DNA from 2 places in the Psychrobacillus mangrovi genome. Region 1 is predicted to be linked to the other one. Evidence: riboswitches for the same ligand, from Rfam matches in the RefSeq annotation. Region 1 holds a riboswitch; the other holds the start of a gene.
The links. A riboswitch is a leader RNA that binds a small molecule or an ion and turns the genes downstream of it on or off. The one in region 1 is predicted to bind preQ1.
Positions count from the first base shown of each region.

Region 2: another riboswitch for preQ1. It lies ahead of WAX74_RS11485 (QueT transporter family protein); the one in region 1 lies ahead of queF (preQ(1) synthase).

Region 1 covers NZ_JBAWSY010000005.1:58,524-62,955, forward strand. The annotation lists gene WAX74_RS09080 (VUT family protein) at 1-303, opposite strand, end outside; gene queE (7-carboxy-7-deazaguanine synthase QueE) at 355-1,083, opposite strand; gene queD (6-carboxytetrahydropterin synthase QueD) at 1,076-1,549, opposite strand; gene queC (7-cyano-7-deazaguanine synthase QueC) at 1,553-2,212, opposite strand; gene queF (preQ(1) synthase) at 2,333-2,833, opposite strand; PreQ1 riboswitch class I at 2,949-2,995, opposite strand; gene WAX74_RS09105 (hypothetical protein) at 3,179-3,310, shown strand; gene WAX74_RS09110 (purine-nucleoside phosphorylase) at 3,607-4,425, shown strand.
Region 2 covers NZ_JBAWSY010000007.1:90,915-95,346, reverse strand. The annotation lists gene WAX74_RS11495 (ABC transporter permease) at 1-132, shown strand, start outside; gene WAX74_RS11490 (glycine betaine ABC transporter substrate-binding protein) at 139-1,032, shown strand; gene WAX74_RS11485 (QueT transporter family protein) at 1,161-1,643, opposite strand; PreQ1 riboswitch class I at 1,651-1,695, opposite strand; gene WAX74_RS11480 (lamin tail domain-containing protein) at 1,811-3,025, shown strand; gene WAX74_RS11475 (DUF3006 domain-containing protein) at 3,012-3,257, shown strand; gene WAX74_RS11470 (polysaccharide deacetylase) at 3,431-4,432, opposite strand, start outside.

The DNA.
Region 1 (4,432 bases):
GCGGGAATAGATCTCTGTATCTGCTGTTTCAGAAACAACAAATGAAAGTGCAGATGCTACCACAATCAATAGTGTATCCCCTAATACGAAAGAAACTATTGCGGATAAGGCTAAAGCTATAAAAATGAATAAATACGTCTTTGCTCTGCCATATTTATTTTGAACAAGATCTCGGAAAATGAAAGTAGCTCCAATTAGTAGAGTTCCCATGGGAACGATAAAAATCCCAAATTGTAATGGCGCAAATGCTGCCGTTACCACGTTAGCGGTGATAATAGATAATAAATAGAATAATATTCTCATGATGTTACTCCTCAAGTAAATTTAAATATAGTTTTTTTGCCACTCACTTACTTATACACCTCTTTTATTTCCCCAAACAAGTGCATGTAGCTGTGGCAGTACTTTGACATCCCTTAATTCCTCATCTGCGATCACCCTGTCGATCAATGCCTCATACTTTTCCAATAAGCGACTGATCAATCGCGGATTATCAGTCGTCGTGATTTCATCATTACCAACCTGGAGATAAAAAGGAATCATTGGGTATCGAAGGTGAACTTTCTTGGCATAATCATAATCCTCTTGATTGAAAACGACTATTTTGAGAGATAAATGCTGCTCATTGTTTTGATTTTTAAGCTTTCCAATTATGTCCGAGAGAACCGAAAAGTCCGTGATCATTCCAGAACTAGGAGGCTTTGGAGAAATAGTCAGTTCATCGATCTCATACAACCACTCTTGCCACTTGCTTCCCTGCGTCTCCACTCCGATCTTTATCTCGTTTTCTTTTAAAATAGCAATGAGTGCATTTAGATTGCGAAGAAGTACAGGATTTCCACCAGAAATCGTGACAAATGAAAAACCGTTGCCACCAAGGCGTTTCAACTCAGACCAAATTTCTTCTGCTGTCATTTGGACAATAAGATGCTTCCCGCTGCCATCCCATGTAAACGATGAATCACACCAGGAACAGGAATAGTCACAGCCCGCAGTCCGCACAAACATAGTCTTCTGGCCGACTACCATTCCCTCACCTTGAATCGTCGGTCCAAAAATCTCCATAACAGGTACCTTACTCAACTTCCATCCACTCCCGTCTCGCTTCAGCATAGCTTGTTGGAGTTTCATAAAGTCGAATAAATTCTACACGCGCCCCGTTATATCTTTGTTCATCAAGCAATGCATCAGCTAACTTTTCGTAGATCCAGACAACAATGTTTTCTGCCGTTGTATTCATGGATGGAAGAGTTTCATTTAGATAACGATGATCCAAATAAATCTCTATTTTTTGTTTCCATATTTCTTTTATATCGCCAAAATCAATCATCAACCCGCGATCATCCGTATAACCACTAAGTCCTAAAACAGCACGGTACGTATGGCCATGTAGATTTTTACATTTCCCTTCGTAGTTATGTAAATGATGGGCAGCATCAAAGGTAAATTCCTTGCTAACAAGAACGCGCTTTGAATGATACCTCAATTGACTCCTTTGAATATCTTCATCTATTTTTTGGAGCTTATCGACAATTCTAAAATCAGACATGCCTTAGGACTCCTTTCGGAAGCTTAAATACTCATCGAGCCCTTTTTTCCTTAACTTACAAGCCGGGCATTCACCACAACCATCTGCAATCACGCCGTTATAACAGGTTAACGTTCTTTCCCGAACAAACTCAAGTGCCCCAAGCTGATCTGCAAGCTCCCATGTCTGGGCCTTGTTCAACCACATTAGCGGTGTATCAATCACAAAGGAATCGTCCATTGATAAATTTAACGTTACGTTTAAAGATTTAACAAAAATGTCACGGCAATCTGGATATCCGCTAAAATCCGTTTCACAAACTCCAGTCACGATATGCTTGGCCCCTACTTGGCTCGCTAAAACTCCGGCAAATGAAAGAAACAGCAGATTCCGCCCGGGTACAAAAGTCGATGGCAGTTCGCCTTCTTCTCCGTCTTTTACCGCTATGTCATCTCGAGTCAATGCATTCGGAGCAAGCTGATTCAGAAGAGACATATCCAAAATATGATGCTTAATACCAAGCTCCTCTGTTATCTCTTTCGCACATTCAATTTCAAGACTATGCCTTTGACCATAATCGAAAGTTACTGCCTCAATCTCTTTAAAACGTTCTTTTGCCCAGAACAGACAAGTCGTACTGTCCTGACCTCCACTAAACACAATGATTGCTTTTTCTTTCTTCATCTGTAAAACTCCCTTATAACGAAAAAACAGCACCCTAAAAAGAATGCCGTTTTCTTCTTAGTTTTTTTAATGAGGGTAGCTAATAACCTCTTTCTTCTAAAAGACTATTCAATTACTTATTTATCGATTATCGATTTTTTCTGGGTATAGATCATGGTTCATCAAACGATAATTTGCCATCTCTTCGTATTTAGTACCTGGTCTCCCATAGTTGCACCATGGATCAATCGAAATTCCACCTCGCGGTGTAAACTTCCCCCAAACCTCAATATATCTAGGATCAAGTAATTTAATTAAATCGTTCATGATGATGTTGACACAATCTTCATGGAAATCACCATGGTTTCTAAAACTAAATAAATATAATTTTAGCGATTTACTTTCCACAATTTTTTTATCTGGAACGTACGAAATATACATTGTCGCAAAATCCGGCTGTTGTGTAATAGGACATAAACTAGTAAACTCTGGACAATTAAATTTTACAAAATAATCCCGATTTGAATGTAGATTATCTACAGACTCTAGTACCTCTGGTGCATATTCAAATGAATATTGTGTGCCTTGGTTACCCAACAGTGTTAAATCCTTTAAACCTTCTTCTTGGCTTCTGCCAGACATAATAAAAACCTCCTAATAAAACTTTTTATAGAGGCATCTCTAACATTCTATTGCAAACGTATAGGATAAAAAAACAAAAAAGCCATGCCCAAATATGGACATGGCGAAAAGTCATGTATCCATAGTTTTTTATAGAGGGTATCAGCTATGAACCTCTCCCGATCAAGTTCGGGTACTTATCTATAATATAGAATACTTTCGTGAACGTCAAATAGTCATTTATATAGATTACTAATTTAGAATCTGTAGAAGTAATGTTGCAGTTTGGGCCGATAATCTCTTTTTTAAGAGATTATAAACTTTTTTAATAATATCTTATAAATGTATGTATAAATTCCAATTAGATTGACTATATTGTTAATAGATTACAAGATTCAAGGAGGAATAGAAATGAAGAGTCCAATAGGTTTACCAGAACAATTACCAGAAACATTAGATGAGTTATTGACGCTATTATTACAAACCATTATTGCCTAGGAGAGATTTTATATTAATTTTGAAACTTGGAACATAGAATAGTAGAGATTTCTACTTGTGTCAGGTAGAGATTTCTACTTATTCATTTTACTCCAACACACCACTCGCTCATCCCCAAGATTATTTTTTCTACTAAACTCCGTTTACGAACCCTTGAATTATAAAAATTCAAAAAAGAAGTATTATTTTAGTTTTCTTTACAATGCTCCATCACTCAATTAGACTTTTATCGATAACATGCTTAACTTTTTAAAGTGGGCATATACTTAATGTAATGTTTTAAGGAGGAATTATTAATGCACAATATTCAAGATATTTTAGAAGCTAGAGATTTTATTATGAGTAAAACAGACGATCGCCCTGTAATCGGATTGATTCTAGGTTCTGGTTTAGGAACGCTTGCGGATGAGATTAAAAACGCTGTAGTAATTCCTTATAGTACAATTCCTCACTTTGCAAAATCGGAAGCGATTGGACATGCGAATGAATTTGTTATTGGAGAATTAAACGGAAAAGTAGTAGCAGCGATGAAAGGTCGTTTTCATTATTATGAAGGATATACTTTGGATGAAGTCACCTTCCCAGTACGTGTGATGAAAGCACTAGGTATAGAGAAGGTAATTATCACAAATGCTTGTGGTGCCGTTAATACTAATTTTATTCCAGGAGATTTAATGTTAATTACAGACCACCTTAACTTAGTTGGAACCAATCCATTAATCGGACCAAATAATGAGGAATTGGGAACTCGTTTCCCTGATTTATCAAATGTATATAACATGGAGCTACGTACTCTTGCAAACAAAGTAGCAAGCAAACTTGATATAACCTTAAAACAAGGAGTTTATGCTTGGTTGAGCGGTCCTACTTACGAAACTCCAGCTGAGATTCGTATGAGTCGCACATTAGGAGCTGACGCTGTAGGTATGTCAACGGTACCAGAAGCTATTGTAGCAATACATGGAGGTATGAACGTACTCGGTATTTCTTGCCTAACCAATATGGCGAGTGGTATTTTGGATCAACCTTTAAACCATGATGAAGTAATTGATGTTGCTGGGAAAGTAAAAGTTAAATTTGTTGATTTGATTAAAGGAGTTTTAGAAGAGATTTAATTGAGAT
Region 2 (4,432 bases), on a different contig from region 1:
CTACAGTCATATAATAATTCTCTTGTGCTAGCTGGTGCTTTACCAGTTGCTTTATTAGCTATTTTGTTTGATTTTGCATTGAAATGGATTGAGAAAAAAGCTACACCAAAAGGAATGAAAACAGGGGGATGAACGGGAATGAAAAAAACACTATTAACCATTGGAATGGCAGCCTCCTTATTATTAGGGGCATGTTCTGACTCAGAGGAAGCAATCGTGATAAGTGGTAAGCCTTGGACGGAACAGTTTATTCTACCTCAAATATTAGGACAGTATATTGAGGAAAAGACTGACTATAAGGTGGAGTATAAAGAAGGGCTAGGGGAAGTAGCGATTATGACGCCCGCCTTAGAAAAAGGCGATATTGATTTGTACGTGGAGTATACAGGTACAGGATTGAAGGACGTACTGAAAGAAGAGTCAGAAGTCGGTGAAAGCTCGGAAAGTGTTTTAGAGAGAGTTAAAAAAGGATATGAAGAAAAGTTTCAAGCGACTTGGTTAAGCCCACTTGGATTTGAGAATACTTACACACTCGCTTATGCCAAGGATAAAGATTATGATGCAAAAACGTATTCGGATCTTGTGGAAGTTTCGAGAACTGGAAATATGGTATTTGGAGCACCTCATGCATTTTATGAACGTGAGGGAGACGGGTATGATGACTTTATTAATTCGTACCCATTTACATTCACAAGAACAGAAAGTTTAGACCCCAACCTCATGTATGAAGCAGTGAAAAATGGAGATGTGGATATTATTCCTGCATTTACAACAGATGGCCGAATCGAACGTTTTGATTTACAAACAACAGAAGATGATCTAGGGTTTTTCCCTAAATACGATGCTGCTCCAGTCGTTCGTTTAGAAGCTTTAGAGAAATTTCCAGAACTTGAAAAAGTGCTGAATGAATTAGCAGGAAAAATATCTGTAGAAGATATGCTGAAAATGAATGCACGTGTGGATATCGATGGAGATAAAGCGGAAGATGTAGCAAGCGATTTCTTGGTGGAAAAAGGGTTAATCGATAAGTAGTAATTATCTTTTTAGTAGGTAGTTATTTAATCCAAATCATATCAGTGAACAAACCCCAAAAAAGGAAAGAGGGTGACTTCAAAAAGTCGTTTTTAACGACCTATTTTGAGGCACCCTCTATATATTTCCTACATCAGTGATTTAAAGTTCAAACGTTTATTTAAAGCAGCTATTATAGGAATACCTATAGCTAATACGACAAACTCACCAACTGCAACAGTAAGCCATGTATATAAGAAAGGAAGCTCCAATGCAAGGTTTAATTCAACTGCAATGATAAACATTGTTACAGTAAAGATCAATGTATTGAATATCATACGAGGAATATGACCTTTGATATACTTGGAAGCAAAAATTGTGATGGATAAAGTGATAATCGAATGTGCTACCCCAAAAGTTAAATCATATAAACCGAGTGGGGAAAACAGATTAGTCACAAATACGCCGAGTACAATACCAAAAATATATTTTTTATTGAAAACGATTAGGTGATTAAACATTTCAGCTATACGGAACTGTATTGCTCCAAATGCTAAAGGTGCCACCAGTAAAGATACTGCAACATATAAAGCGGCAATAATACCGCTTGTAGCAAGTGTTTTTATTTTCATTATTCATTTCTCCTTAGTTTTTTAAAGTGGGAGGTTCACGAACCACGTTTGATAAATCACAATTGCTAATTCTATGACAGGGGTCGGCATATGTCAAGGGAAATAGAAATCTAGTATCTATTTCTATGTTAAAATTGGAAACAGTATTAAAAAAGGAAGGTTTTAAAATGAAACATTTTTTTGCAATTCTCAGTGCATGCATGATTTTTATTATATGTGGCTGCACTTCCGAAATACAATCTGAAAAAACTGAAACGAAAGTGGAAACATCTGCCGCTAAAATAACCTCTGGGAAAGAAATGAGTGTCCATTTTATTGATGTAGGGCAAGGTGACTCTATTTTTATACAATCACCGGAAGGAAAAACGATGTTAATAGATGGGGGCAAGAAAGACTCAGGTAAAGAAGTAGTAAATTATTTACGTAATCAGGGAGTAGAGAAGTTAGATTATGTCGTCGCAACTCATCCGGATGCCGATCATATTGGTGGACTTCTTGCTGTGTTAAATTCAATTTCCATTAAACACTTTGTAGATTCAGGAAAAGTACATACATCGCAAACATATGAAAATATGCTCCAGCTTATCGCTGATAAGAACATCCCATTTATCGTGCCAAGTAAAGGGGATAAAATTTCATTAGATTCCAATTTGGATATTACCGTTTTAAATGTAGGAGAGGAATCGAATGATAACAATGAAGCTTCTATTGTGTTGAAAGTACAATACGGAGAAATTTCATTTCTTTTAACAGGTGATGCGGATATGGGGGTTGAAAAAAGCATGATGCAACAATACAATCTGCATTCTACTTTTTTGAAAGCCGGACATCATGGGTCCGACACTAGTACTTCGGAGGCGTTTATTCGTGAAGTTAAACCAGAAGTTACGATCTTAAGCTATGGAAAAGATAACTCCTATGGTCATCCAAAACAAGAAGTTGTAAACCATATTAAGAAAATAAACTCCCAAGCTTATTCCACAGCGGAAGTAGGTAATATTGTAGTAACGACTAACGGAGTTGATTATTCTGTTTCCGCACAAGACAGTCCAGAACATGTGGAAGCAAAGAAAACTGTATCCACGCCATCCATCATCATATCAAGCAAGGACTTGCAAGGAGAGACTGTGGGTATAACAAATACCGGGGGTGAAGCGGTAAATTTAAAAGACTGGGAACTTACATCGATCGAAGGCAATCAAGTATATAAGTTTCCAAAAATTGTTCTAGATGCTGGGAAAACCATCTATATCACAAGTGGCCCAGACGCGAAGGAGGGTCAAGGATTCCTTCAATGGACAAAAAGGCAAATTTGGAGAAACGATGGGGATGCAGCTAGCTTGTTTAATGAGAAGGGAGAGGTTATAAGTGAGGTCAAATAAGTACACCTTAGATCGATTCGAAGGGGAACACGCGGTATTTTTAAAGCACCCAAATGAAACTGAAAGCCTACTCGTGGCGCGTTCAGAGATAAATGAACCGTTGGAAGAAGGAGATATTGTGTCCATAACCGTTTTGGAGAACTCCTATAAAATTGAAAAACATGAAAAGGAGACGATGGACCAAAGAGATAAAGTTCAAAGGTTACTAGAGCAATTAAAGAACGGTAAATAAAAAAACAACTATGAAACTAAGGAGTAGAAAACTTTCTCAATTAGTAAAACAAACGTGATTAACATGAATTTTCGAACATTCATGTTAATCACGTTTTTCGCGTTTTTCACGATTGTTATGTTTGTTATGTTTGTTTTGGTGCCTGGCACCAGTAATACTATTGTAATAATTGGTTAGAGAGATTTGTCGTGTAGGAAGTTTTGGACGATGTGCTGTTTGGGTTCGTATGTTTTTAGTGTATAACCTTCTTTTTGGAGCCACTCGATTATCTGAGGGAGGGCTTTTGTTGTTTGGCTTCTGTCATGAAGCAGGATGATGATGTCTCGATCTCCGGATTTATAGGCTTTTTCTACTCCTACTTTTACGTTCTTCACGATTTGGTCAGCTTGTTTATCTGTGTATTTCCAGTCCTGTGAATCTACGTCCCAATCCCATAGTTTGTAGTTGTTTTTAATTAATTCATCTTTCATTGCCGCTGTTATATGAGGCTTACTGCCATATGGGGTTCGAACGAGTTTTGAATCCAACCCAGTCATTTCTTTTATTAGTTTTGTTCCTTCGTTCATTTCTTTTATAAAGGTATTTGCGGATTGGTAAACTTTCGTTTTATCATGAGTCATGCTATGTGTTCCAATATAGTGCCCGTCTTTTAAGACCGATTTTACGATGGATGAGTTCTTTTTCATATGGTTTCCTAGAAAGAAGAAAGTACCTGGGACATTGTATTTTTTTAAGGTGGAATTGTTAAGAGTTGTAAATTTATTTGGTCCATCGTCAAATGTTAAGTAAATAGTTGCTTTAGTTGGCTTTGCCTGTGTTTGTTTAGTTTTCAGCTGTTGGTTTAAATAATTCTCATAATCTGCATGAGACATATGAATCCAGTCGTCTCTATAGATTCGCTGTGTTTTCTGTTTTGGAAAGTTTTCAATTTTATATCCTATCTCTGTAGCAATAAATTTAACGCTTATGAATAGCTTTCCATCTAATTGGACGATTGGAACCCAACTGAGTGGTGTTCCATTTTTAGTAGTTATGTTCGAGCTCTCGTTATAACTTATCTCAAAGTCATTTTTTCGTATAAAGGTGATTCCTTTTTCTGTTTCATAGGGAATGTCTAAATATGCTGCTATTTCTTCAAGTGGAACTTTCGAATCTTCACCGATAACTTGTACATG